One region of the Methylocaldum sp. GT1BB genome, then DNA from elsewhere that is predicted to be linked to it. Evidence: riboswitches for the same ligand, from Rfam matches in the RefSeq annotation. Region 1 holds a riboswitch; the other holds the start of a gene.
The links. A riboswitch is a leader RNA that binds a small molecule or an ion and turns the genes downstream of it on or off. The one in region 1 is predicted to bind cyclic di-GMP.

Region 1 (14,734 bases):
CTCCGAAACAAAATTCCAAAAGGACAACAACATGATGCGCAAGGTATTGACCGGCGCGGTGCTTGCGGCGCTGGGCCCTGCCGCGTACGCCGCGACGCCGGTTTTCATCAATGAAATCCACTACGACAACGCCGGGACGGACGCTGGCGAAGCCATCGAGATCGCGGGGCCGGCCGGCACCAATCTGAGCGGCTGGAAAATCGTCCGCTACAACGGCAACGGCGGCGGCACGTACGCCACGCCCGCCGCGACCACGTCCGAAACCCTTTCCGGGACGATTCCGGACCTGGGCGGTACCGGCTACGGCGTGATCACGATCGCTTACAACCAGGACGGATTGCAGAACGGCGCCCCGGACGGCATCGCCCTGGTGGATGCGTCCAATCAAATCGTTCAGTTTCTGAGTTACGAGGGCATGTTCACCGCCACCAACGGGCTTGCCAACGGCCTCACCAGCACCGATATCGGCGTCAGCGAAAGCAGTTCCACACCGGTCGGCGGATCCTTGCAGCTTACCGGAAACGGCATTTTCTACGAGGACTTCACTTGGGTAGCTTCTTCCGGTAACACCTTCGGTGCGCTCAATGCCGGGCAGTCTTTCGCTTCCGCTCCGCCCCCGCCATCCTCCGTCAGCCTGATCAGTACGGTGCAGGGCACCGGCCTGTCCAGTCCCGTCGTAGGTGCGGCCGTGACGGTGGAGGCCGTTGTTGTGGGCGACTTCCAGGGCGCGACCGAGTTGAGCGGCTTCTTCGTTCAGGAGGAGCCGGCGGATTACGATGCCGATCCCGCTTCGTCCGAAGGCTTGTTCGTCAACTCCACTATCGCCGTCGATCCGGGCGATTGGGTGCGGGTGACCGGAACCGTGACCGAAACCAACGGCCTGACGACGCTGAACGCCTCCTCGGTAACCGTACTCGCCAGCGGAAACCCGCTGCCGGCGGCGACGCCCGTAACCCTGCCCTTCGACGGATCGGCCACCGATCGGGAGCGCTACGAAGGCATGCTGATCAACTTGCCCCAGAGCTTGACCGTCACCGAAAACTTCCAGCTGGGCCGCTTCGGCCAGATCGTGGTGTCCTCGGACGGTCGCCTTCGGAATCCGACGCACGTCGCTTTGCCTGGCGCGGCGGCGAATGCGGTGGCGGCGGCCAACGACCTGAATCGGTTGTTCGTGGATGACGGCTCCAACGTCCAGAATCCCGACCCGGTGATTTTCCCGGCTCCCGGCTTGAGCGCCGGCAACACGCTACGGAGCGGCGACACGCTGACCGGCGCGACCGGGGTGATGAGCTACGCCTTCGGTGCTTTCCGCCTGCTGCCCACGGCGGACCCCCTGTTCGTGGCGGACAATCCGCGCCCCGCGGTTCCGCCCGCGTTGCCCGGCATCGGATCGCTCCGCATTGCCAGTTTCAACGTGCTGAACTACTTCAACGGCGACGGCTTCGGCGGCGGATTCCCGACGGCCCGCGGCGCCGAGAACCCGGCCGAGTTCACCCGCCAGAAAGACAAGATCGTCCCCGCCATCCACGGCCTGAACGCCGACGTGATCGGCCTCATGGAAATCGAGAACGACGACGATGCTTATCCGGCGATCCGGGATCTGGTGGACAGCCTCAACGTCTATGCCGGGTCCGCTCAGTACGCCTTCATCGACACCGGCATCGTCGGCACCGACGAGATCCGCGTGGCGCTGATCTACAAGCCGGCGAAAGTGAGCCCGGTCGGGTCGTTCGCGATCCTGGACTCCTCGGTCGATCCCGATTTCATCGACACCAAGAATCGGCCCGCGCTGGCCCAGACCTTCCTGGACAAGCTGTCCAACAAGAAGCTGACGGTGGTCGTGAATCACTTGAAGTCCAAAGGCTCGGCTTGCACCGACGTGGGAGACCCGGACGTGGGCGACGAGCAGGGAAACTGCAACCTGACCCGGACCAGGGCTGCCCAGGCCCTGGCCGACTGGCTGGCGGCGGATCCCACCGGGAGCGGCAACACCGATGTCCTGGTCATCGGCGATCTGAATGCCTACGCCAAGGAAGATCCCATCCGGACCCTGGAACAGAACGGCTTTACCAATCAGGTCGCGGCTTTCCTTGGCGAGGACGCATATTCCTACGTATTCGACGGCGAAGCAGGCTATCTGGATCATGCCCTGTCCAGTTTGACGCTCACTTATCAGGTCAAGGGCGTCGCGGAATGGCACATCAACGCGGACGAGCCGATCGCGCTCGACTACAACACCGACTTCAAGACGCCGGATCAGGTCACCAGCTTCTACAGTGCCGATCCGTATCGTTCGTCGGACCACGATCCGGTCGTGGTGGAAGTGCTGGTGCCGGGCGATCTCGACAAGGACGGCGACGTCGACGTAGCGGACCAGAACCGCTTCCGCTCCGCCTTGGGCAAGTGTTCGGGCCAATCCGGCTACTTGGCGGAGGCTAACTACGACGGCGTCGGCTGCGTGACCTATGCCGACTACCAGCGCTGGTATGGCCACTATGCTGCCTATCGTGTCAAGGCAGGACTTTAAACAGCGATCGGCCGCCTCGTTGCAACGAGGCGGCCCTTTCCCCTAACTGGAGATAAACGATGTTGACTTTTAAAGCCCGCCTCGCAATTGCCATTCTGGGGCTATTGCCCGTGGCCCCTTCCCACTCGGCCGTGGTGTCGCTCAATTTTGTCGGGAATGCCCCCGTGCTGGTTGGCGACAGCTTCAGTATCGATTTAACGTTGACTCAGGCCTTCGATGGGTTGGACGCTTCCGATGAATTGCTGGCGTTCGGATTCGACACGGTGCTGAACGGTACCGCCGCTCAGTTCACGGGCGTCACGTATTCGCCGTCCTTCAGCGATGACAGCGGCCTGCTCGGACTGGATTTGGCGGGATCGGCCTTCCCCGGCATCCCCAATCTTCCGGCGCATCAGACACTGACTCTGGCGACGCTCAATTTCCAGGCGTTGTACGCCGGAAATATTGATTTGGGCGTGTTGGGCAATCCGTCCGAACCCAATCAAGGATTGTTCTTCAGCCTCTCGGGGCCGCTCGCCGCCAATGCCGGTCTGTCCTTGAGCATTCAGTCCAGCGCGGTTCCCGTACCGGCCGCCTTTTGGCTGTTCGCCAGCGGGATCTCGGGGCTGGTGGTGCGGAGTGCATGCCGAAAAAGTTGTACGATCGGCGCACTCAGTCTACGAAGATAGCCGTTGGGCCAACGGGTTTGTCGGCAAAGGATTGCCGACCTACGAAGGCTTGAATCCATTCACCCGAGCCGAAGGCGCCAACGACTTCCGCCAAGCCTGTTTTGTCGTACGAGCGAGATGAAAACGCTCTAAGTCTACGAAGATAGGCTTTGATCCCAGCCGTTGCCAAAGCTAACCCGTCCCAATTCGCTCGGCTCTTCGTGTGGACGCGGGCCGGTGTACGGCTGGCGGAAACGTGATCAGGCTCCGAACCAAGGCCTTCCCGGCGGTTTTTCTCTTCGCCAAGCCCAAACGCGGCTTGGGCTTGGCTTACGAGCACCTCGAAGTTTTTCGAGGTGCCTGACCAACGGATGCAGGCGGCCGGGGACCAAGCGGGACCTGATCCGCCGATTCGACCTGGCGTATCGGCAGAGTGCCTTCGGTCTATCGCCATCCGCTGCCGCCGCGCCGCTTCCAGCACGAATGGTTTCCCCTCGCTGGCTCATCTCATCACCTGCGCACGAAGCTCGGCCTTGAACGGCTGTCTCGGTAATTTCGCCATCTCGTTCCACCACCAATCACCGGATTTACGCGATTGATGGTGTCCACTTTTTTGAGCCTGGCTCACTGGCTCATGGAGAAGGAGACTGGACAGAATCCACCTAATCGGTCTCCGACGAGTCATTTGTCATAAATTGATTACATAGATTTAACCAATCATTAACTGACGTGTAACAGTCTCGGCTTAATTTGACCGGGTATTTCGAAAAAATGAGCAAGGAGGCTTAGGTCGGTTACCGGTCACGTCAAGCTGTAGGACCAGCTGAACGTGTTTGCCGAAGAGCCACACCCGCCGTGAGGCGGGGCCGGAAAGCCACGGGTCTCGCGTTTGTCGAGATCGCCGGGCCGCCTCCCGAGTGATGGGGAGGACCGTGGCACCGCTCACCACCTGTGGGCAGAATCACGGACATCACTGTGAGTTCAACGTCAACACAGTGAAAAGGTAATTCGGATGAAACCAAGTAAGATCATTTCGGCGCTCGCTTTGACGGGCGTCGGATTCTCAAGTACTGCCGGTGCGGCAACCTTGCCGAACTGGGTGGGTACCGCGGACTACACCGTCGTGGGCGGTTCGGCCGGCGAAGCGGTCGGTCCCTTCGATACTTACGACTTCGCGGCGGGCGACGGCGGTCTGGCATTGCTCGTACCGGACACGATCACCAATCCCTCCCAAATTACGGTGGGAGACATCTATTCAGGCGTGTACCAGTCTTACGTCACCAACCATCAGTTGGGCACCTCCACGGTGAGCAACCCCAAACTGAACGTCTCTTACGAGTTGACCACCCAGTCGGCTTTCCAAACACAAGTCACGAACGCGCAGAATCTGGGCAACGGGCTGTGGACCATCAACTTCCAGGTGTTGAGTGGCTCGCTGGACCTGTTTTTCGACAGCGCCGTCAATCGCGATGTAACCGGTGATGCGGGCATCACGGACGGCACCAATATTCTTAAGGGATCGGTGACGGGCGGAACCGGGGTCGTCACGGTAAGCACCCAGTTTCCTTCCGGTCTTGGCGTAACCTCGAGCGAATTTACCTTCGTCGGAAACACCAGTTTCTATGATTCGGCGGTATACGATCCCGATACCATCGGCGGCGGCCAGTCGTTGTTCTCCCTGTTCGTCAGAAACCCCACCGCACCTCCCGCCATCTCTTCCGTCGGCGGCATACCGGTTACATCGACGAGCATTCTCTACCAGGCGGATGGATCGCTCACGCTGACGGCGGTACCGGTTCCAGCGGCCTTCTGGCTGCTCGCTAGTGCCTTGGCCGGCATGAGCGTCATCTCTCGCCGTTCCAGCAAATTGGCTGCGTGAGCCTCGCATGGCAAGCCCATTTGGTGAATGGGCGAGGATTCGGTGCAAATCTGCTTCGCTGACTGCGGAAGCAGACGGCGCGGCCGAACGTCACAACCGGGCCGGCGCTTATCCCGGTCCGGTTCCTCGAGCCGAACGTCACAACCGGGCCGGCGCTTATCCCGGTCCGGTTCCTCGAGCCGACCGCCAGCCGGAACGGCCGAGGCCAGTGCTGCAATTATCATCCTCATGACGCAGCGTCGCTATCGGCTTCAAGGACGGCCGAGTGAGTAAAGTCCGCGACAACTCTTGAGGAACTTCACCCTCGGGCTCGAACACCGCGCGCGAGCCAGTTCGGCGCCGGCGAGCCCCCTCCGGCGCAGGGCTTCCAACAAGAGCTAGCCGACACCCGTTGTTTGTCCTCGGTGGCGGCAAAGTGGGTTTGTGCTGCTTGGCGCCAGGGAGCCGCGAGATCATCGGCGGTGTCGAAGTCCGGGATGAGCCGATCCGGCGGCGCGCCACGTGCGCGAACAGTTCACGTTGTCCGGTACCATGGGTCACGGCGGAATCTCCTCAAAAATTCGATGTCAGCAGTTGAATTTTAAGGGCTTTTCGATTCCGCCCACCCTCCTTTCATGAACTATGCAGGCTTGGGACCTCACGCAACAAAACCCCGCCGGAGGCTTCGATTTCTCGCTCCCGCTCGCTCGGTGATCGGGTTTACAGCGCCCCTTACAATCCCTTGCAGTTGGCGTAATAGGTCACCGTCGCGGCCCAGTCGGCGAAGACGCCACGAATACCCACATCCTTCGCCAGCACGTCGAGCACTTTCATTACGTCGCCCTCGCGTTTGATGGCGGAATCGATGGTCTGAAAATAGAACCCATTATTACCGTCGGCGAGAATTCCGGAGCGCTCCAGTGTCCAGGTGATGATATCCAGGTCCGCGGCCTTGGCGTTCCTGGCGTATTCCGAAGGCACGATGTTGCCGCCGGCGTCCAGGTCCAACAAAGCAAACGTCGGCGGCGCCACGATATTGATGCCCATGGTCTTATAGCTTGCCAAGGTGGCAGCATCGGGCAGATCGGCGACCGTTTCGGCATCGTCCAGATACACGGCCTGCTTGCCGAAGGCGGGTTCGTAGCGGACCCAATAGAGCACGTCGTCGATGCTGAAAGACTGAGGGAAGACCTTTTTCGGGGAAACGCGCGCTTCCTTATACTCGTCGATCATTTTCTGGGCGAAATCCTCCTGGGAAAAGCCGTCGAAAGGCATGGCCACGCTAGGGCTCTTCAGTTCGGGAGTCATCTTCACGCCCAGTTTCTTGAAAAGCTCGATGCTTTCCCTATGCGTAAGCAGGGTGCCGCTGGTCGGGCCGGCGTAGAGATCCGTGCGGAAATTCGCCGTGCCGCCGAGATATTCGTCCACGGTTCTAGCGCGGGGGTTTGACGCATCCATCTTGCCGCGAAGGGTTTTGAACTCGGCCAGGGTGATGTCGCTGGTGCGGCATTCCGCCGTGGCGCGCGTGAGGAGATTGCCGCTGGCATCGAAGGTGGCCGGCGAGAACGGCTTCGTGCACTTGGCGGCCAGCTCGGGGATGGCAAGGATATTCGTAGTCGTGTGAAGATCGTTCTGCGCATGACGACACACCAATTCCTTATCCTTGGTGAAGGTCACGTCGCATTCCAGAATGCCGGCGCCCATGCGGGCCGCGGCTTCGTAGGATTCCTTGGTGTGTTCGGGAAATTGCAGAGCGGCGCCGCGGTGACCGATCGAGAAATCGGTCTTTTTGAAGGGACCTTTCGCACATCTCCGAAGCTCGTTTTTGAGTTCGCCGTCTTCCATATCGTTAACCAGGAAAAACGGCCGAGGCCCCAACTGCACGCTTTGGCTATTATCGGACGCCGACGCGGTGGCGAAGAGACCGGGAAATACTGCCGTCATTGCCGCACAGGCAATCATGATCAATCGTGGACGCATCTATCACTCCTGTTGTTCTGGTTTAGTGAAGGTGGGTTGAGCCCATTCGGCCCAGTACAGACCGTACACGCCATTTGTGCCATCAATGTGACTGAACGGTTTAGGTCTCGTGACAGTTGAGCGGGTTTTCGGAGTTTCCGAGAGCGCTACAGCGGCCCTGATCATGCCGACGCCTTCCGGCGCTGGCGTGCGGATACGCGGCTCCCGAGGAGCGTTCGTTAGGTGAAGTTTGGCGGGTTGCCCAAGCGGGTTTAGTCAAGGTGGGCCGGATTGCGCTCTCTCCGTTCAGCCCATACGAGCCGCGGCAGCCGATGCGGAATCCGGACGGAAGCCATCATCCGATCAGGAGCTTCTGAACGACAGGCGCTTATTTCTTTTTCACTTTGGACAGCATGCCGACGATTCGGCTCTCGAAGACGATACGATCCTCGATCAATCCCTGCACGTCGTAATAGAAGATATTGCGGGCTTGATCGACGTTTTCGCACAGTATGAGCAATTGGTCGCCGGGGGCGGCGGAGCTTCGGAAGCGTGCGTTCTCGATACGCAGAAACAGCCCAACGGCAGGTTCCGCCAACCGCCGATTGGACAAGTACAAGGCCAGTTGCGCGCCGGCTTCGAGCATGAGCGCGCCGGGCATAATGGGATGCCCGGGGAAGTGGCCGGCCACCCAAAACTCGTCTTCCCTGACTTTTTTGACCGCAAGGCCGCGACGGAAGGCGTCGTCGACCCAGGCGATGTAGTCCAGCAACAGCATTTCGCCGCGGTGGGGAATTACTTGGCTGATCATGTCACGTCCCACTTTGGGCAAGGCGACGTCAATCTCCGCGGTAGGAAATAACGTGTGCTGCGTCCGCATCGGCTCATGGATTGCCGAGTCCAATCCCGAGTCGAGCAATTCCCGGATGCGGCTGATGAAATGACGGGTATGGATCGGAGAGTTCCGGAGAGAAAGAATCTTATCTAGCATGACACCGCCTGCTTTTGAGACCATTGATCAACGAAGTACCGATTGAAGTGACCGGCGCACGGAACGCTCCAAAGGCCTAGCCAGGCCGACGCGCAACAGCATTAGCGGCACCGCCCCTGAAGGAAGACCGAGGGATTTCGCCAAACCGGACGACCCTACGGGCGATTCGGTGGGGTACGCCAAAGGATGAACTGCAAGTCCCTGCGCAACGGCCGCCAGGTAAATCCGCTCTATCAGCCGTCCGCCCTGAAACCAGGCGTCCGGCGTATCCCGCTCGCTCCAGACCACGCTCCAAAGCGGCGTGGCTTCGGCGAGCCGCTTCACTACATCGATCTCGCCTTGGCGGAACTCGGACGACACCAAATCCTCGGGGGTGGACAGGAACTCCACCCACTCCTTCACGAACCACGGGGCATCGCTGGTGAAGATGGAAATCCCGTCGCGGCTCGCTTCCCATTCCCGTCTGGAACGGCGGAACCACGACATTGAATCTCGGTACGCCGCATCGTTCGCCACGAACTCGGCCACGGCATCGGCGGCGATCCGAACGATGGCTTCCCGTTCGTGAGCGGCACCGTACCAAGCGAGGTGGGTGCCGGGAAGTTCGCCATACTCATTGAGGCTTTCCGTGAACTCGTTCCGGGAAATCGGCAATGGCTCGAACTCGGAGCGGGTGGTTTGGCGGCGGAATATGGCCGGAAACCAGGGATGGGTATTTGAGTCAGAGCGCCGCGCCAGTTCGAGCGACGCGCAGCGGCCCCCGTTTTGCAGAAACGCATCGGCCTCCGCATCGGACACGGTCGCCGCATAACCGAGTTGAGCCGCCGCGACGACCATGTTCTCCGTGGCACAGCCCAAGCCCATCAACATGAGCCGGCGGCGGGGATCGGCCTGGCCGAGATGGCGCGCCAGATCGGCGTAGAGAACAATCCGATTGCCCAGCAGGTTGAAGGCCCAGGGTTGGGTGTTGTGGGCATTCGCGGCCAACGTGCCGCACAGCGCCACGTATTCCAAATCGGTCAGATCTCCCTTTGCGGTTTGCTCCCATGCGACGTACGGCGAGGCGCTTGCAACCGCTGGGGCTGCCCTGAACATTGCGGGAAACGTGGCTGCTCCGACCGCGAGAGCGCCGGTCTGGCGGAGAAATCGCCGACGGCTCTGCAATATCGGATCGGGGCGGATCATGCTTCGTTTCCTTTTCATCGGCCTTACCGAACTCTTTCTTTCATGAATTGTAGTCTGGCGCCGGCCACCACACTCCGGTGAATATGTGAGTGTCGTTCCAACCCAAACGGCCGACCAGTCGCACTTCGTTCAGCGCGGAGCCATAAGTCGGATCGACCACGAAAACGCCGCTCGAGAAGTCCATACGCACCGCCAGATCGTTAAAACGGGCCAAGGAACCGGCGGCCGTATACAGGCACTTGATGGCGCTTTCCTTGGCCGAAAACAGGACATAGGCGGCCAACTCGCGACAACCGTCCGGCAGCGAGTCCAACCAGGCGCGCTCTTCCGGCAAGGCGACGGAATCGATGGCACGCCAGGGGAACGGGTTTTGCCGGCATTCCACATCGACCCCTACGCCGCGAGCGAACCGAAGCCGAGTGGCCACGACCGCTACCATGCCTTCCGTATGGCTGATGCTGCCGACGATATCCCGTCCCCAGATCGGCGCACCGGATTCGTCCCGAAGAATCGGCGCCGGCTCGACCCCGAGATGTCGAACCGCCTTCCGCGCCAGAACGCGCCCGGTGGCGAATTCCTTCCGGCGTTTCGCTATGGCCCCATCGACCAGCATCCGTTCTTCTTCGAACAATTCGGACGGGTCCGAGAGCTGTTCGGTCCAGGCGACGACGAATAACTCTCCGGGGAACAAACCCTCAGGTCGTCGTATCGGTTCAACGGGTATCGATGGCATAGTCGCTCGCGAAACTCCTGAGCCAGCGCCACAACCAGCTCACGGCCTGGCTGAACACGAGCATCCCGAACAGGGCCATGGACGGCGTAAAAAGGTGCTGGCCGCCCCCATGCTGCATGATCCATGCCGACAACCACGGGCCTCCGGCCGATCCGACGGCGAAGGCCGCGGTAAACAAAGCGGTGCCGCCGGGCAAATCGGCGCGGGGCAGGATCCTGGCCAGAAGCGCCAGGGCCAGAGCGAACACTGGCCCCAATGTCAGTCCGGTCGCGAAGGCCGCGCCTCCGGCGACGTATTCGGCGCTGATCGGTTGGCCCTCCTGCCCCAGGCGTACCCAGACATCGCCGATGAGGGCGCTAACCGAGTCGACCCGCATCAGCACCGCCAAAGCGACGATGCCTCCCATGCCGCAAGCGAACAGTACACGGCGATAACCCAGCCGATCCCCCAGGTGGCTGACCGGCAAAGTGCCCAGCAATCCCCCCAGCACGAAAGCCGCCAGGTGATGGGCGGTAGCCATGGCGGTGAAACCCTGGCGCACGAGAACGGCAGGATAGAGGGTCAGCAGCGTGGCTTCCGCAAAACCATAGGCCAATACGGCCTGCACCGGAATTCCCGCCCGCAGCAGAAGTCGGCCGCTAGCGCGTTCCGGTTCGGCGCGCGCTCCGGGCAAGCCGATAGCCACCAGAACCGCAGCTTGAACCAGGAGCACGGTGGCGACAGTAAAAGGCAGATGATGGGCCAGCCCGTATAGGTACGAACCCACGACCGGCCCGACCGCCAGCCCTATCCCGAAGCATAGACCGTAAACGCCGTTGGCAACGGCGCGGCGCTCATCGCCGGCAAAGCAGGACAAGGCGGTTTGAGTGCCGATCATCGCGCAGGCCATGCCCAAGCCCATCAAGCCCCTTAAGGCGAACCACAATCCGATGTCCGATTGCCAAGGGAACGAAACGGCCGCAGTCGCGTATGCCAGCAGGCCCACGGCCACGACGCGGCGCAGACCGATCCGCCGCAGCGCCCGACCCGCGAAAGGCGCAGCCAGCGCAACGCAGAGAAACAACAGCGATGCGTTGGCGCCTATCAGCACGCCGTCGACGTGGCGCTCTTCCATGAAGATGGCAACGATGGGGTTGAGGATTCCAAGCGATATCCCCAACAGCCCGCCCAACGCATACAGCGTACCCAGAGCGACGCCCGCCAGCGGATGCTCGGGCGTCGGGGGGCAGGATTTAGCCCCCATTTCTCACCTCCGTCCAATCGCAATGAGTATGACGTAGGATGTGCTGAACGAAGTGACAAATCGGCAGGGCGAGGCGCAACGCGACGAGCGGGCAGGCCAGGGACGGGCTGCCCCGGACTCGCGAGCGAAGCGGGACAGCGTAGCGTGGCGAGGCCGAGTTGCACGGCGAAGCCGCCCGAAGGGTGCCGGACCGGGACGGTCCGGCATGAACCGCATCGTTCGCGATTGATGCCTGTCCTGAGCCTAGTCGAAGGGCGCTTCGTGCCTCAGCGCATCCTACAAGCTCCGCCTCGCCCTTCGCGCCGGCTCGACGTCGTATCGTAGGTCGGCAATCCTTTCCCGACACACGCTCGTCGGCAAAGGATTGCCGACCTACCACGACACCGTCGCTCGGTCCGTGCGGCGCGCCCCACCGGCGTCTGGGCGCCCTCGCGACGAAGGGGGATAAGAAATGCGGGCTAGGCATGCCGACGCTCCGTGGTCAGGTTGTCCGGTTTCCGGGCTCCCGATATCGTCTCCAGGGCGGCCATTTTTTCCGAGCCGAACCAGTACATGTCTTGACGGCCGTAGACGCACAGGTGCTGGCCGGTTATCCAGTCGGCCTCCGACGACGCCAGGAAGGCCACCGCGTCCGCAACCGCGTCGACCGGGATCGATCGCGCCCGGTATCCCGGCGGCGTCATGTCGGTGTCCACGAACGCCGGGCAGACGGCGTTGACCTGAACATTGTGCGGCTTCAGTTCCTCGCTCAGCGACTTGGTAAGGCCCAGAACCGCATGCTTGGAGGCGGCATAGGCGCTGAACAGGGGGTAGCCGATGTGGCTGGAATCGGAACCCAGATTCACGATTTTCCCCCTGCGCCGCTCGATCATGTGCGGCGCCACGCTCCGACACAGATGATAGACGCCGAACAGATTGACCTCGACGATGCGCTTCCACTCATCCGGCGAGGAGGTCGCCAAGGCGGACATTCCGGTGATTCCGGCATTGTTGACCAGCACGTCCAGATGACCGAAGCGGCGGAGGACTTCGCTCACCAAATGTTGCACCTCCGCGAGGTTCCGCACATCCGCCGGAATTACCACAGCGGTGCCGCCACTGCCGGCGATTTCCCGGGCAACGGCTTCAAGCCCCGCCCGATCGCGGGCGGAAAGCGCCACCGCAACGCCCTGACCGGCGAGTTTCAGGGCGATCGCGCGGCCGATACCGCGGCTCGCACCGGTAACCAGCGCCACTTTGCCTGCCCAGCTGCCGGAGCGTGCCGACAGCGGAATTTCTTCCAGCCGGGGCGTTTTCAGCGGTATCAAGGCGGGAGGTTCGCCCGTCATCACCGCCGGCAAACTCGCGAGGCGGAGCCCCGTCGGCGAATTCGCGTTTTCGCTCAGGTCGGCCAGCAACTCCAGGTAGCGCTGGCCGAGGCGCTTGATGGTCTCCCCCTTGAAAAAGTTCTGGGAGTAATTGATCTCGACGTGGAGTTCGCCTTCGACCATGGAGAGGAAGATCTCGATGAGGGAGATGCGCTGCTGGCTCGGGGGCGAGTAGCGCTGATCCCAATCCGTATCGACGAACTCGAAGATGTTGGATTTCGGTAAGCTCCGGTTTCCCAAATAGTTGACGCGCACCGGGGTCAAATTGTTGTCCGGATAGATGTGCGCGGGCAGCTGGCGACCTACCACATCGAAACTGACGCCGTTCAACGGTGCTTCGGAAAAACCGCGGACAATCCGGCCGATCAATTCACTCCAGCTTTCCCCGGAGACCAGATCCACGGCAACCGGGAAATTGACGGCGTAATTGCCCACGCTTTCGTACAAAGCCAGGCCGTTGCCCAGATCGCGTCCGTGCGAGCGATGGCTGAGAACCACCCAAGACTGGCCGGTCCATTCGGACATGAGCCGGTACGCCGCCGCCAGCAGGAGATGATAGAGCTGACCCTGGAGATGCTTGCGCGCCTCGTTCAGCGAATGAAAGTCCGAATGGCTGAGTAGAAAACGCTCGCTGGCGGAAGAGGCCTCGTCATTCGCGCCGAGATGATGGTCGACCGGCACCTGGAACGCGTACTCCCGGCTCGGAAAACGAGTACGCCAATACTCCGCATAACGGCGCTGCGCCTCCTGCTGCGCCGGTTGGGCCAACCACTGCACGAAATCGAAATACGACGGCGGCAGAGCGGGGAGTTCCGGCGTCTGATCGACCAGCAACTGCCCGTAAATCTGCCAAAGCTCTCGGAACAGTATGCTGTTGCTGACCAGATCGCTGATCATGTGGTGACCCACGATAGTCAGATCGTATGCGTTCTGATGCTCTTTGATGACGAGCACCCGCCACAGCGGAAACCGGTCGATACGCAGTTCATCCGTGATTTCCTTCACCAGCCGCCGGATTTCCGCGCTGCGCTGTTCGGCCGTGAGGTGGGAGCCGTCGTAGAAATCGAGGCTGAATTCCGCCTCGGGCGGGGCCACGGTCTGCCGCCATTCGCCGTGCTCCTGGTAAAACAGGGAACGCAACACGGGATGGCGCCGGGCAAGGACGTCGATGGCCTTGCGGAAAACGTCGACATCCAGCGGCTGCAAATAGCGGAATCGGGTGTAGCCGGCCCATTGGTAAGGAGGCTGGAAGAAGTGGGTGATCCACAATTGAGCCGGCCCCAGGGGCAAACCGGCCGTCGGATCGGCGAACGGCAGCTTCGCCTCCGGCGCGCCGGGCACCGCCTTGCCGGGGGGCGCGTTGCCGGTTTCCGTCCACTGTTTGAGAACCTTGCGGTCCAGTTTGCCGTTGTGATTTTTCGGCAAAGCGTCGGCCTGACGAACCTCGTGAGGCAGCATGTACTCGGGAAGTTGTTTCGCCAGGGCGGAGCGTAGTTCTTTCAACGGAATTTCGCGGCCGACCAGCCAGGCCACCAGCCTCTTGTGCCCGTCGGGTGTGTCGACGGCGAGCGCCGCAGCTTCGCGTATACCCGGCAGAGCTCCGAGAGCGGTTTCGATCTCGCCCAGCTCCACCCGGAAACCGCGAATCTTGATTTGACTGTCGATGCGCCCGTGGAAGTCGTAGCTGCCGTCCGGCAACCGCGAGACCAGATCGCCGGTACGGTATAGCCAGCGGCTGGGTATGCCGGAGAAAGGATTGTCACGGAAACTCTCGCGGGTCCGCTCCGGATCGTGGAGATAGCCCTGAGCCAACTGCACGCCGCCAATCCAGAGTTCGCCCACGCCGCCCTCCGGTACGGGGCGCATGTTCTCGTCCAGCACCAGCAGGTAGACCTCCGGCATGGCCGGCCCGATCGGGATGCGAAGCGTCCCTTCCCCCGGACGGGAGTGCATCAGATGTGCCGTCACGTCGATCGACGCTTCGGTCGGGCCGTACAGGTTCGCCAGGCCCACCCGGTCGCCGCAGCGGTCGAACCAGCGCTGCACATAAGCCACTGGCAGCGCCTCGCCGCTGAAAATCAGCCATCGCAGGTGTTCAGAGCGGAGCGGTTTATCCTCGATGGCCATCAGGAACTCGCCGAACAGGGAAGGCACGAAGTGCATCGCGGCGATCCGCCGGGTCTCGATCCAATCCGCCAGCCGCCAGGGATCGCGCAGCACGTCC
Region 2 (14,734 bases), 1.3 Mb from region 1:
GGGCGCTCTGTTCAGACCTCAGCAGGAAGCCTCGCCCTGGCTGCGCTTCAATGCCGCGGGTTGCGGGAATCCGGCCATTTTCCGGTTTCTGGATGAGGGGCTTGCCGGCCGGGATTCCGGAACGGATTTCGACGACTGAAACGTGCCCGGCGGAAGTCGTTGGCGCCTACAGTCAGGATAGATCGACTCAAACCTTCGTAGGTTGGCAACCCTTTGCCGACGAAGACGCTCGGTCGGGATGCGGCGTCGGGAAAGGATTCCCGACCTACCGGGCGGCACGGTTGTAGGTCGGCAACCCTTTGCCGACGAAGACGCTCGGTCGGCAGGTGGCGTCGGGAAAGGATTCCCGACCTACGGGGCGACACGGTTGTAGGTCGGCAATCCCTTGCCGACGAAGACGCTTATCGTTTATCCACCATTTCGGGGCTCACTTCGAAGCGGCCGATATTCCTGAAAACGGGCGCGGGGTTCACGCCGAAGGTATCGCGAAAGCTGTGGCTGAAATGCGTCGCGTCGGCGAAACCCGCGTCCAGCGCGGCGCGGGTCAGAGTGTCGCTGGCATGCAGCAGTTCCAAGGCCGACACCATCCGCTTCCACAGACGGAATCGACGGTAAGGCAGGCCGGTGCACTGGCGGAACAGATGAAGGAAGCGGGAGGGTGAAAGGTCGACCAGCTTCGCCAACTCCTCTTGCGAGAAATTCCGGTCCGGCTCGCGGCAAATTCGCTCGATGACCTGCCGAATGCGTTCATCCAACTCGATCGGCGGCTGATCGCGGGTATTCAGCAGCCGATCCAGGCGCTGTTCGACGGCGATACGGTTCGGGTCTTCCTCGTGGACCCAGCGAAAGCATTCGATCGTTTCCGCATCCTCGAAAAACCTTACTGTCGTTTCCGAATACGGAAAACGCTTCCGGAATCCTGTCGCGTCGGGGCCGTTTCGCTCCACGAACAGCTTTCCGTGCACGCCGCCGGCCATATCCAGGGCATGCCGAATCCCCGCGGGCACCACCGCGCAACGGCAACTCCGCCATTCGCCGTCTGCCAGCCTGATCCGAAACGGGCGATAGATGCCCACGTGCAGCACGTTGGCGCCATAGACGTGGGTTTCCAGATGCTGGATCGGACCGCAATAGAGTACCCGTCCGTGTCCCATGTAAAGCTGCGAAGTCCCGGGATAAAGCGCGCGCATAGCCAGTTTATGCAAGTCCTGTCGGCGAGACGTGAGTACAATCCCGAGCGCCGGCCATAGGCGGAGACGGTCTGGCGGCTCGGCAATCCATAGTGATACGCCGTCCATCATAATGAACCGGAACCGGCGTTTTCCAGAACTTTTCCGGGAGGATTTCCATGAACGACACATTGACACGCACGGAATTTCAATCGCGTTTCGAGGCTTTGCTGAGCCAGCTCTCAAAGGACAATATGATCGATTACGCCTTCATCGATATTCCCTCGGATCGAAAACCCTGGCTGGATACCGGCATCGACTTGTCCGCGGGCGAGCGGGTGACCACCTTTGCCGTGGGCAAGACCTGCCTCAAGGGCACCGATCTCTGGTTCGGCGCCGATTTCCAGCTATGGTGCCGAATCGGTCCGGACGGCGAAATCTTCCGCGGCACCCGAGCGAGCAATACCTTCGCCGTAGAAAAGCCGGATCGGCTGTATCTCGCCAGCTATTTTCCCGGCGAATGGGCCACCCGAACCGGCGAGTTGGCGACGCCGGACGAAGTCTACGAGCAGGCGAGCGGTTGCCTGGCGGCCTTGATCGTACGCTGGCGGGTCGAACCGATCGAAGGGCTGAAAAGGCTGGCGGCGCTCGGCGACGTGGACGGCCTAGTCGCGTCCGAAATCGACCGTTTGACCGATCCGGTCGTCCCGCCGCCAGGTTGGAACTATCTGTGGTTCGTGGGGCCTGCGGAAATCTACCGATCCTGCCGGACTCCGGAAAAGGAACCGGCCATCTGCTGCCACACCCATCGCGATGTGGGTTTGTTGCAGAAGGACGTTTCCCTGCCATTCGAGCCGAACACGCGCTTGCGCTGGGCCTGGCGCATGGATCGCCTGCCCTCGGAGGTGCGCGAGGACACGCTCGCGACCCACGATTACATGAGCATCGCCGTGGAATTCGACAACGGCCAGGACATCACCTATTACTGGAGCGCCGAGCTGCCCGTGGGCACCGCCTACCGCTGCCCGATTCCCACCTGGACCGCGCGCGAAACCCATGTGGCGATCCGTTCCGGCCGCGAGGGTCTGGGCGATTGGTTCAACGAGGAGCGCGATGTCCACCGCGATTACCTGGACTTCATCGGCGGCCCGCCGCCGGCTCGCATCGTGCGGGTGTGGCTGATCGCAGTGAGCTTCTTTCAGGGGCGGGAAGGAGAATGCCGGTATTCCGGCATCGAGTTCGTGACGAGGGAAGGGGTGACGTCGATACAATAAGCCCGGCTGCGTCGTGGCGGCTTAACGCAACGGCGTTATCGTTGACGGGACCAATCCATGCATTTCGATTTACGCGATCTCGAACTGTTTGTCGCCGTGGCCGAGGCCGGCAGCATTGCCAAGGCGGCCGAGCACTGTCATACGGTCGCTTCGGCCGTCAGCAAGCGGCTGTCGGATCTCGAAGCGGGGTACGGTACGGCGCTGCTGGTGCGGAGCAGCAAGGGCGTCGCGCCGACGCCGGCCGGCCTTGCATTGCTCGTACGCGCCCGCGCCGTCCTGCATCAGGCCGGGCAACTGGACCGGGAGCTGCGCGGCTATTCGGCGGGAGTTCGAGGGCAGGTGCGGGTATTCGCCAACATCTCGGCCATCGTGGAATTCCTGCCTTCGGCGCTCGCCTCGTTTCTGTCGGCCCATCCGGAGATTCAGGTACACCTGGAAGAGCACGTGAGCGGCGTCGTCGTCCGGGCCGTAGCCGACAATCTTGCCGATTTGGGCATCGTGAGCGAGATAGCCGCCGAGGACGGGCTCATGATGATTCCGTTCCGCGAAGACGAACTGGTCTTGATCGTTCAGCCGGACCATCCGCTGGCTTCGCGCGAGCGCGTCGATTTTTGCGAGACGCTGGACTCGGATTTCGTCGGGCTCCACAGCGACAGCTCGCTGCACTACCGGCTACTCCGCGCCGCCGCCGATGCGGGCCGGCCGCTCAATCTCAAGATACGGGTTACCAGCTTCGACGCCGTCTGCGCCATGGTGGCGGCGGGGCTCGGCATCGGCGTGGTGCCGCGGGCCGCCACGACGCCTTATACCGCATCGCTGGGACTGGTGCCGGTCGTTTTGAACGATGACTGGGCAAAGCGCCGGCTTCATCTCTGCGTCCGTTCGCTGGAGGGGTTGTCAGGGGCGGCGCGGCTGTTGTTGGATCATCTCGCCGGAGGAGCGGCTTAGAGCATCCACGGTCCTATGGGGCGGCCGGCTGCCGCAGGTCGGAAATTCCTTTCGGACACAGCTCAGTCGGCAAAGGATTGCCGACCTACGATCGTGCCGCTGTGGCATCTACGGTTCTGTGCGGCGCCACAGCTGCCATAGGTCGGAAATTCCTTTCCGACACAGCTCAGTCGGCAAAGGGTTGCCGATCTACGACCGTGTCGCTCTAGGTCGCGAATCCCTTCGCGACATTAGGCCGCTCGGCCCGCGGCTTGATTTCCAAGGCGGTATCCGCGACCGGATCATCTCGCCGGCGGGGCGGTTTGATTCGGGCCATCGCGAGACGCGATGGCGACATCGCCAAACATCGTTTTTCCTCCATGCGTTCTTTCGGCATTCTTGCTCACACCTGTTCATTACGAGGAGAAAAACGATGTATCGCTGGAACCCGGAAGACTATGCCCGCCATTCGGCCGGTCAGGAAGCTTGGGCGCGCGAACTGTTGAGCGGCCTGAACCTGCGCCCGGACGACCGGGTGCTGGACATCGGCTGCGGCGACGGCCGAATCACGGCGGAACTGGCGCAGCGGGTGCCGTTCGGCGGCGTGGTCGGCGTCGATCTTTCGGAAGACATGATCGGCTATGCAGCAAGACGGTTTCCGGCGTCGGATTACCCTAACCTCGAGTTCCGGCAGGCGGATGCCCGGACGCTGCCTTTCGACGAGGAATTCACCGTGGTCTATTCCAATGCCGCTTTGCACTGGGTCCGGGATCATGAGCCGGTATTGGCCGGCATCGCCCGTGCGCTGAAGCCGGGCGGCCGCTGCCGGATGGAGATGGGCGGCCGGGGCTCTGCCGCCGCGCTGATCGCGGCGTTCGAGGCCGTGGCGGACGGTCCCGTGTGGCGGGAGAATTTCGAGAACTTCGAATCGACCTTCGGTTTCCACGATGCGGAGAGCTATCGCCGCTGGCTAGGGGAGGCGGGGCTCGACGCCGAGCGGGTCCGGCTGACCGACAAGGACATGGTGCATGCCGGCCGCCAAGCCTTCATCGGTTGGCTGCGCACCGCCTGGCATCCCTACACGTCGAGAGTCCCGGCGGAGCGGCGGGGGCTCTTCATCGACGCTGTCGCCGAGCGCTACCTGGCCGGAAATCCTCCCGACACCGCGGGACGGGTCCATGTCGCCATGGTGCGGCTCCAGGTGGAAGCGAAAAAATGAGCCGCTTTTGGCTGAAGGGCAAAGGTAGATGGAAATTAGAGCTGCGACTCTGAAGGATGCGCCGTTTATCAGCTCAGCGCACTTCTTCGCGAGCTTGAGCGTTTTCATCTCGCTCGTACGGCAAAACAGGCTTGGCGGAAGTCGTTGGCGCCTTCGGCTCGGGTGAATTGCTTCAAGCATTCGTAGGTCGGCAATCCTTTGCCGACGAACCCGTTAGCCCAACTTCACCGTCGGGAAGGGATTCCCGACCTACTCGCGAGTTCCCGTACAGTAGGTATGAAAATGCTCTTACCGGCAGGTTCATCGCGCATGAGCTGTCCGAAGAGGCGGCGGGCCGTTTGCTCGAATCGATGGATGAATGGGCAATCCGCAGCGGTCGACGTTTCAGGGGTGATTTGTATACCCATGAAGCTGGAGCTGGCGGCCAGACGCTTCGGAAGTGAGGAAACCCGTGGGCAGCCTACGATGTTTTCGGGTAAAGCCAGCCGGCCAGAATCCCATAAACGGCGAACTCGACCACGCCGAACAGAAACCATTGTGCCGCCAGGCTTCCCGGAATGGGGTACAGCAGGTATTGATTGAGATCCACCAAGAGTCCGGCGAGAACGGCGAAGGACAGGCCGTGAACCAGCCCTTCCTTGATGCCGCCGTTCCGTGCGCAGCGAATGTAGCTCAGGACGAAGAGCAATGCGATGCCGGCCGTGAGCAGCAGCGACAGCCACAAGCTCCTTTCCGCCTCCGGCCTGGCGATACCGGCCAACGCGGCATCGGCGTCGCGGAGAATCACCATGTGGACCAGACCGTTCCAGAGCAATGCGAATACGAAGATGGCGGCGGTCGCGAGAAGAAGACGTCTTGGGTTCAGGTTCATGTCTTGGTTCGGTTTGAGCATGATGGATTCGGGAGAAGGAAACGGCAGGCCGATTATACGTCGATGTTTTCCTCGACATAGGCGTAGAGGACCTGGTCGATAAGGACGCCGTCCTTGAAGGCGGCACGCCGCATTACCCCTTCCCGTTTGAACTCGGCTTTCTCCAGCACCCGCATGGAGGCCGGATTCCACGCAAACACGCGGGCTTCCAGGCGAATCAGGCCGAATCGCGACATAATTTCCGGCACGAGCGCGCGGGCCGCGGCCGTAGCAATCCCCCGTCCCCAATACGGCTCGCCGAGCCAATAGCCGAATTCGGCGGATTTGGCATAAATGCCCTCCCGCGGGTCGATGCCGATTCCGCCGATGGCGCGGCTGTCCACTTCGATGGCCCATGAGGTGCGGACGGGCATCCCGGCGACATGAGCTATCCACCAGTTCGCGTCTCTTTCCGTGTAGGGATGGGGGAATCGGTCGGTCAGATTCCGCCATATCTTGCGATTATTGGCGAGCGCCACGAGATCGGCCTTGTCGTGCTCCGACCAATCGCGGATCACGCCATGCTCGAATTCGGTCCGCATGGGTTTTCTCCTGGGTAAAAACCAACAATATCTATTCACTGCATAGGGGAGCGTCGGTGTTGGCTCTCAAACCGGCTTTACGTGCCCTGAACTCGATGGGTGTCGTCTATCGACGGATTCGCCTCGACCCGCACGATGCTTTTCACCGCCTCGCGCAGCCAGATGTGGCCGGGGTCCCGGTCGTGGCGGGCGTGCCAGAGCATCGAAACCGTGAAGGTCTCGATCTCGATCGGCGCGGGGCTCAGGGTGAGCTTGAACGCTTCTGCGCAGCGCCGCGCCATGGACGCCGGCAGGGTGGCGATGGCGTCGGCCTCCTTGAGGATGAAGGGCAGGGCGGAGAAGCGCGTGGTTGAAAGTAAAACCCGCCGTCGCAAATTTCGGCGCGCGAGCGCTTCGTCCACGACGCCTTCGAAGCCTCCGGAGAAGGACATCAGGAGATGGGGCAGGGCGAGATAGTCTTCCAGGCCGATGGGCGAGGGTATGCCCAGCCGCGCGCCGTCGAACAGGCACACATAGCCTTCCCGGTAAAGGTTCTCCTGGCGGTGCCAGCTCGCCACGTCCGTGAATCGCGAGACGCCGAGGTCTATTTCCTGGTTGTCCAGTAGTTTCGCTCCCTGTTCATGCCCCGCGAGACGGATCGCGACACGCACACCGGGCGCCTCGCGCTGGATGCGCTCGATCAGGCTCGGGGAGAGCGCCACCTCGATGCTATCCGGCATGCCGAGGCGGAAGCTGCGCTCGGCGGTGGCCGGATCGAAGCGCGGAGTCCCGTACATTTCCCGATGGATGATTTCGAGCGCCGGACCGAGCTGTTCCGCAAGTTCCAAGGCCCTGGCAGTCGGCTCCATGCCTTTCGCCGTTCTCAGGAAAAGCTCGTCCTTGAACATTTCCCGTAGTCTCATCAGCGCCGCGCTCACCGCAGGCTGGCCGAGATATAGGCGGCCGGCCGCCCGCGTCACGCTCCGTTCCTTCAGGAGAGCGCTGAATACCGGCAGCAGGTTCAGGTCCGCCTTTCTAAAATCGATTTCGTTGATGTTTTCAATCATAACAATCGATTTGAATAATAGAAAAACGATCCTCAGAATTCAAACCGCGGCGGAAAGCTCTAAGAGCTCTAAACAGTGCTTTTAGAGCGACCCGCAGTCTCTATCGTTCGGAGGTCACCATGTCTTATCGCAAAAAAGCCCTGATTACGGGCAGTTCCCGTGGCATCGGGAAGGGTATCGCTCTCAAACTCGCCGCTCAGGGCGCCGATGTCGCCATTCATTATTACCGCAACCGGGAGGCTGCCGACGACACCCTGGCCGAAGTGCGCCGGCGCGGCGCGGACGGATTCATCGTCCAGGCGGACATTTCGAACCCGGCCGAAATCGCCCGGATGTTCGATGAAGTCGGCGAGCGATTCGAGGGGCTCGACATATTTGTAGCCAACGCCCGGCCCGAAGCCGCCGAATTCTTCTATCCGCCCCTCGAAATCACTCCCGTACAGTGGGATTCGGCCTTCGATTCCCAGGTCAAAGCCTTTCTCGTCGCAGTGCGGCAGGCAGTGCAGCTCATGCGCGACGGCGGCCGAATCGTCGCCATAACCCACTCGCCCGGTGGCCGCACAGGGAGCCTGCAACCCTGGGTTGCCATGGGTTCGGCCAAGGCGGCGCTGGAGTCGCTCGTCCGCTACTTTGCCGTGGCTTTGGCCAAGCGAGGCATCACGGTGAATGCGGTCAGTCCCGGCTGGATCGAGGACAGCGTGCTGAACAGCCTGCCCGAACCGGCACAGGGCGCCATCCGGCGCTGGCATACCCGCGGCTGGACTCCCATGGGCCGGCTCGGCACGCCGGCCGACATCGGCAATGCCGTGGCCCTTCTCTGCTCGGAGGATGCCGGCTGGATTACCGGCCAGGTACTCTTCGCCGACGGCGGCGCGTCCCTGATGGACGCCGGACATCCGCCCGAGCTGCAGCTCGGCTGGTGACCATAGCCCTGCTATTCGTTTCTCCGGCGTGAGCCGAGCGAACTCGGTATGGCGGAGCGTCGCCGAGAAATCGTACGGGGAAACAATCTCGCGGGCTGCGGATGCGCTTCCGGCGAAACCGGTTGCGAGGATGCCGGATTTTCCTATCCGCCTTTGGGTGGGGAATTCCGGCGTTCTCGCCGTCAGGCCGGCCGTTCATAGTTCCAGGCGCACGCCGGCTACGGGATTCATGCCCCGCGCATCCGCTCCGGAGCCGGGTTCCCGGTAGTTCTTGTCCAGCCTGCTCTCCAGGTCCAACTGTGACGCCCGGTGCCGATTCGGCTACCGGCGGGCGCGCAGATTCAGGGTTGCCCGGCTGGCTCGGAAACAAACCGTGCGGTCCTTTATTGATCAGGCCCGTAAATACCCTCCTGGTATTTCGGGCCGCCGCCCAAGCCGGTACACGCCCGGCCTGGGCTCACGCGGCTTGTCGCCGCGCCGGGGCATCCCTGCCCCGGATTAACCCGACCTATATTTATAGGCCGGGTTAATAAACACCTATCTTCGGTGCTGAGAGCCGATCAATTCGTTGTACGCGCCCGGCCGCGAAAAACCGCGGCCAAACCGGTGGCCATCAGCCAGAACGCGGAAGGCAGCGGAACCGGGGAAACCGTCGTGGACGAGACACTGGCCGCCAACGCATTTCCGTCCGCGTCGCCGAGTGCGTTGACGGCCAGTCTCAATGGGCTGCTGCCGGCTTGCCGGAAATTAAAATTAACTACCGCCAGGGTAAAACTGTCGGCCTGCAGGGTATTCAAGTCCTCCGGCGAATCAAAGGACAGTTCGAACAGGTTCAGCACCCCGCTACCGCTTGACCCGACCGAAGTGACGTTTGCCCCGAAATCGAGAACATCCAGTTCGTCCCCTAGCACCGGATCGCCGAAACTGGTACCGACATATTCCAAATGGCTGCTATCGAAATTGAGATCCAGATCGTAGCTGCCTAGCGAGGGCGCTTCGCCGGCGCCTAGTCCGGATATCGTGATGCCGACCGCGACCGACCACCCGGTTCGGCCCACCGGCATGACCCCCAGTGTGATCGCGGACTCGGCGAGTCCCGATGCGGACAGCAACAGCGCAGCTATTAAAGGCTTACAGTAACGGTCGAGCATCTTGATAGTTTCCTGTTAACGAGTTCCTTGAGGGAAAGATTTCGGGAAACTCCGATCCGGTTCTTGGCCAAGTTCAGGACGAACGATCGCTCGTCGACGACGCGAACCATGGGCAGAAACCGGGTTTTCCGAGTTTCCGTCGATGGATAGGGCGAGGTATCCATGCCTCACTCGGCTGCGCACCGAGGACGGGTACACGACAAGGTCAGCTTGCGGGCATCGAGCGCGTCGATCGTACCGTTCTTGTCGATATCGCGGGGATCGTCCGGACCGGACGCGGATTGATTCCGCACGGCGAGGATCAGGTCGATATCCAGGCGATCGATATCCCCGTCGCCGTCCAGATCGCCGGCCAGCGGGGTCGTTTCGCACGAATCGGGAATATGATCGGCATCGGCGTCACCGGCCCGGCCTTGTTCGATATCCAGAACGTCCGACACGCCGTTTTCGTTGCAGTCCGGAAACACGTTCAGATAGTACACGTCCTGCTCGCCGTTGAAGGTTGCGGTATAGGCAACGCTTGCGCCGTCCCTCCTGGAAACCAGGGTCGAATAGTCCCCCATCTTTTGGGAAGCGTGCGGATAGCCGATCGTGGTATCGAAAGGCTGGCTGACCGGAACGTTTTTGCTCCACGTTGCGCCGCCGTCCCATGAATACGCGTAATACAACCGCGAGACGTTATAGCTGCCGCTATCGCGCGTGTCGTACCAAACGGCATCGATGCGCGAGTTCGGAGCTACCCCCATCATGCCGAACCATTGCCACGAATCTTTATTGGGTTCGTCGTCGTTGACCCTGATCGGCGCCGACCAGGTCTCGCCGCCGTCGCTGCTTCGGACGAATTTGATGTCCAGATTGTCTTCGCCGGGCGGATCCACCGTCGCCAGCACATAGACCTTGCCGCGCAACGGCCCGTTGGATCGGTCGACGTCGACTTGAACGTCGCCTATGGGACCGTACCGATTCGGATTGTTTCGAAAATTGAATAAAGGCGCGGGACCGCCGATATCCAGGATCTGCGTCGTAAAGGTGGGTGTCGAATCCGGATCTCGCGCGTCCAAGGACTTCGAGAAAATGTGCTGGTAGTGGTTTCGATTCTGGGTCTCTTCGTCCCATTCACTGGGTTCGAGCCGTCCGGCGATATACAACTCGCCTTCCGGCCCCACCGCCATGGTGCCGAAACTCGGGTTACCGGGAATCCCCACCGGTAGTTCGAAGCTCGCTCCGCCGTCGATGGAACGGGTGAAACAGTAGTCATCGCCGGTTTCGCGCCAGTTGACGTAGACATGGCCATCGCCGATTCCGCCGCTACGGTCTACCGCGAGCTGGCCTTTGTCGCCGCCTCGTCCGTGGGCGAATACCGGTTCTTGCCAACTGCGCCCGCCGTCGGTCGACTTGATGACTTGAATGTCTTCGATATAGATGCCTTGCTCGTCGAAACGCAGACTCTGAAAGTAAAAGTTCCCCTGAGCATCCACATCGATGACCGGATTGCTTCGGCCTTGTCCCGGCGTCAACGATCCCGGAAAGGTCCAGCTGGAACCGCCATCCTGGCTATGCGCCCAGCCGCCTTGGCGAAAGGAGGACTGCACGGAGTCGAACTGACGCCAGGCGATGACGATGTTGCCGGGGTCCAGCGGATTGATGGCCATGGTGGGCTCGTTGGCCGCATCGCCGGTAATGTTTTGACCGGCCGCGTCGACGTTGACCTGGATGCTGATGTAAGGACCAAAAGCGGAATGCGTCGCTGCGGCGTCGGCGCATGCGAACGCCAGTATCCATCCGGACCACACCGCGGCATGCCGTCCCGGATGTGGATTGCGTAAACCGGACCGTATCATGCGCGGTAACTCCGGGATCTGCCGAACAGGCCGAATCCGGCGAGACCCGATACGAACAGCCACACCGCGGCCGGAACCGGTACCACGGTGGTTTGAAAACTGAAATCGCCGACGATCGCGCCCACGGTGCCGCCAAAATGCTCCCATCCCGGCCCGACCCCGAGTTCGCCCGACAGGGTGAACGAATTCGGGTCGAGCCCCATCGCCACGTTGAACAAGTTGAAGGATTCCGATCGGAAAGAATAATGGTTATAGAGCGTCCAGCCCGATTGGCCGGTATCGGCATCGATGTTGGCCGCATCGAATTCCAACGTGTAGTCTCCGGAGACGATGCGGTTGCTCGGCGATCCGGTATCGATCCGGAAACGGCTGACGCCGCCAAGACCGATCGCGCCGGTGACGCTGCCCGCGAAATCGCCCGGATCGAACGTCAACGTGGTCGGCTTGGTTCTCCGGCCGACCGGGACGTCGACGGTAGCGCCGTTGACGGCGAATTCGAGACCCGTGGCCGGGATTTCGCCGACGCCCGGCACAATATGATCTTCCAAAATTTGCGCGTTGTTGCGCACCGCCGCGGCTTGTGCATCGAAAAATTCCTCCAGATATATGGAAGGCGCATCGGTCGCGTCCAAGGAGACGGCGGCGGCCAGCGCATCCCGGTCCAGGTTCATGATCAATGCGCCGCCGGAAACGGTGGCGGCGGTCGCCGTTGCCGGAAGGAATGCCAACCATGCGGCTAGAAATGTCAAACAGGGTGCAAGAGTTTTGCCGAATCGCGAGAGTCGGTGGCGTGTAGTCATGAGGATAAGTCCGTAACAGGTCGAAGGTGGGAGCGTTTATCCGGCCGATTGGCCGGATAAACGCGATAAACGGCCCCCGGGCGGCTCGGCAGCCCGGGTCGACGGCCTCTATTCGGCGATCAAGCGGATAAAGCCGCCTGGACCGACTTTCGGCGGGCGCCGGCCAGCAGGCTTAACAAGCCGCTGCCGAACAGCCAGACCGCTGCCGGCACCGGAACCACGGCAGGCGAAACCAGAGTGAAGGTAGCGGCTTTACCGGCGGAGTTCGAGCCGTCGCCGCCGAACAGGAAAGCGGTCATATTGGGTGACCACCAGAGTTCCCCGGTCATGAGCAATTCATCGCCATTGGTGGTAACGCTGATGTTGCGGGCATCGTAAGTGGACGTTCTGAAGCTCGTGTTGTTCCACAAGGTCCAGCCGCTGTTGACGCCGTCATTTCGATTCGCGTTGTATTCGAAGGTGTAATCTCCGGACGTCAATGTACCCGTGAAACTGCCACGGGTCATCACGACACCGTTCAACCCGATCTGGCCGTTGGCGATAAAGGCGGACGAGTCGACCAAAGCATCCTGACTGGCGTCCCAGGTCAACGTGGTGGGCTTGTTGGCGCGGCCGCCGGCGCCCGTTGGAATTCCGGTGCCGGTCAGATCGGCGGGATTGACGACGTATTCGAGCGTTGACGGCGCGGGGTAGGTGTTGGTGGGCACCGTTATGATATCCGCAATGGTCGAGTAAGTATCGGCCACCGCCTTGGGAAAGAAGTTCGCGACATAATATTCGGTTAACCCGCCAGGACCGATGGTTAGTCCTTCCAACAGGTTGTTCGGGTTGTCATAGGTAACGCTGAAAGTTCCCCCGTGCAACACACCGGCATCGGCCGAATTGGCCATGATCAGGGCAGCCGCTGCGAGAATGGTCTGTCGGATCTGCATTTTCTTGACCCCAAATTTTTGCATGGATTTTTTCCTGTGATTTGAAACATCGAGAGGTTGTGCGGCAGGCTCGAGAAATCCATAGCCCTTGAATAACTCTCACAGGAGAGGCGGCCCGGCCGTCTTGAATACCAAGACCCGCGGCTTTCCGAGTCCGCCTCGCGGCGGAGGTGGCGAAGGCGTCTCGTCCCTGAGACCGATATCATCCTGGGCCAACGGACAGGCATGCGCCCAACCGCCAGTCGTCGCTGATAAGAACCGCCGAAATGACAATGACAATAAGGCTCGAAAACTGGCGTTCTTATCGGGCAAGTCAAGCTGCTAAAGCAGATACCGTGCCAGTGAGCAGGGGTATTCCGAGACTAACAAGCTGTAATTTGAAAATACCGGGGAACGGTGGAAGCAAAGCGTAATTTACCTGGGAACACATGCCAATTTACAGGCATGTCACGGGAAAGAGGCAGCGAGTATCAGTGCATTAACAAATGTATCGTTAATGCGTAGGTATCCCGGCGCCCATGGCGGATATCAATGCGCGACAAACCGCATTATGTGGGGAGCAGGTTAAATGCCACAATTCAATGCGCATGACATCATCATAATCTGTTGTCTTATTTGACATTAATCGTCTGTCCTGTGAAATCCCGCAAGGCTTAAGGCATACAACGTAATTATTCGATGGCAATCGACAAATACACCAGGGATATTCGGGACAAACTGCGAGATTCATGCTTTTGCGGGAATATTTCCCGATATTTGTAATCCATGGACTACGTTCAGCGGACCATGGATTATTGGACTTCGTCTGGGCCGCCAAATCAGCATCATTTGCCGGCCGCACAAACGGTCGCTGCGTGCTTGAAGATACCTTGGTTTCTTCGGTTCTCGTGCCTATCCTTCAGGAAGCAGTCCTTCATCCGATCTCTTGTAGGCGATGTATGCCAAGCGTCGTTGAGCCAGAGGATGGCGGCCGTAATGGGGTGAGACGGTCACCTCGAAACCGGCGCCGGCGAGAAGACGTTCGATTTGGGCGCCGCCCAAAACGCCGATCCGGTGCCGCTCCTCGGAACGGCGGTAGCCGTGGCCGCCTTTCCTGAACACGGTAATGTCCCGAATCAACAGGTTTTCCTGCGGCTGTTCGGATATCTCCACCAACACCGCCCAATCCGGCCCTTTGCGCCAGGAGCGATAGTGCATGGGTTCGCCGTCCGAGCGGACAAGGATGTCGAATGCGAAAACGCCGCCTTTCGGCAGACAGGAAGCGATGTTCCGGAACAAGCGGTCAAGGCGCGCTTCCGACGGCGCTCCGTCGGCACAATAGTTCAGGGCTTCGCCCAGGGCCGTGACCGCGGCGCAAGGGCGGAAGTCCACATCGTACAGCGATGCGGTTTGAAACTGTGCTTCGGGCGCTGTACGCCGGGCCAGTTCGATCATCGGCGCGGAAACATCGACGCCCAAAACCGAATATCCGTGCTCCAGCAGTTTCCTCGCCCAGGTTCCGCTTCCGCAACCCAGATCGATTATCAGGCCGGAATCGAGACCCGCGGCGCGGAACAGCGCCAGCAACTCATCGCCGGCGCCATCCACCAGATCGGGGAAGCCGACGTGATGAACATAGGCGAGATCTTCCTCATAGAACGGCATCATCGTTTCGAAGCATTTTTTCGACTGGAATTCCGCCAACCCATGGGGCGGTCAAAGCCGGTCCATCCCGATGGGTTCGCCGTTATCGGCACGGGTTTTGGTCAATCGCCGTTCCGCGTCTGCTGCGGCGCTGTCCTTGCCCTGCTTTCGATACACCTCGGTCAGCGCCCAGAGCGCCCAGGCGTCATTCGGCGCTTCTCGGAGCGAAATATCGAGCTCCCGCTCCGCCCCCGCCAGATCGCCCTGGAGAAACCGCAGCGCGCCTACCGAACGGCGTATCGGGTAGTACCAGTAGGGCGGTTCCATATAGGGCAGCTTTTCCTGAAGCGCCGCCGCTCTTTCGAAGGCGGCGGCGG

Region 2: another riboswitch for cyclic di-GMP. It lies ahead of ACR2TX_RS03455 (hypothetical protein); the one in region 1 lies ahead of pepA (flocculation-associated PEP-CTERM protein PepA).

Annotation. Positions count from the first base shown of each region.
Region 1 is NZ_CP194902.1:4,492,784-4,507,517, forward strand. Features, by position in the region: gene ACR2TX_RS21395 (ExeM/NucH family extracellular endonuclease) at 32-2,527, shown strand; gene ACR2TX_RS21400 (hypothetical protein) at 2,587-3,195, shown strand; cyclic di-GMP riboswitch class I at 4,008-4,088, shown strand; gene pepA (flocculation-associated PEP-CTERM protein PepA) at 4,187-5,053, shown strand; gene ACR2TX_RS21410 (glycerophosphodiester phosphodiesterase family protein) at 5,765-7,012, opposite strand; gene ACR2TX_RS21415 (3-hydroxyacyl-ACP dehydratase FabZ family protein) at 7,380-7,982, opposite strand; gene ACR2TX_RS21420 (Acg family FMN-binding oxidoreductase) at 8,010-9,167, opposite strand; gene ACR2TX_RS21425 (4'-phosphopantetheinyl transferase family protein) at 9,208-9,900, opposite strand; gene ACR2TX_RS21430 (MFS transporter) at 9,881-11,143, opposite strand; gene ACR2TX_RS21435 (amino acid adenylation domain-containing protein) at 11,602-14,734, opposite strand, start outside.
Region 2 is NZ_CP194902.1:487,492-502,225, reverse strand. Features, by position in the region: gene ACR2TX_RS03515 (PLP-dependent aminotransferase family protein) at 1-139, shown strand, start outside; gene ACR2TX_RS03510 (helix-turn-helix domain-containing protein) at 402-1,205, opposite strand; gene ACR2TX_RS03505 (DUF3047 domain-containing protein) at 1,349-2,443, shown strand; gene ACR2TX_RS03500 (LysR substrate-binding domain-containing protein) at 2,501-3,391, shown strand; gene ACR2TX_RS03495 (methyltransferase domain-containing protein) at 3,804-4,589, shown strand; gene ACR2TX_RS03490 (hypothetical protein) at 5,050-5,481, opposite strand; gene ACR2TX_RS03485 (GNAT family N-acetyltransferase) at 5,514-6,041, opposite strand; gene ACR2TX_RS03480 (LysR substrate-binding domain-containing protein) at 6,119-7,087, opposite strand; gene ACR2TX_RS03475 (SDR family oxidoreductase) at 7,207-8,010, shown strand; gene ACR2TX_RS03470 (hypothetical protein) at 8,571-9,161, opposite strand; gene ACR2TX_RS03465 (hypothetical protein) at 9,329-11,002, opposite strand; gene ACR2TX_RS03460 (VPLPA-CTERM sorting domain-containing protein) at 10,999-11,802, opposite strand; gene ACR2TX_RS03455 (hypothetical protein) at 11,922-12,758, opposite strand; cyclic di-GMP riboswitch class I at 12,841-12,919, opposite strand; gene ACR2TX_RS03450 (class I SAM-dependent methyltransferase) at 13,626-14,381, opposite strand; gene ACR2TX_RS03445 (hypothetical protein) at 14,430-14,734, opposite strand, start outside.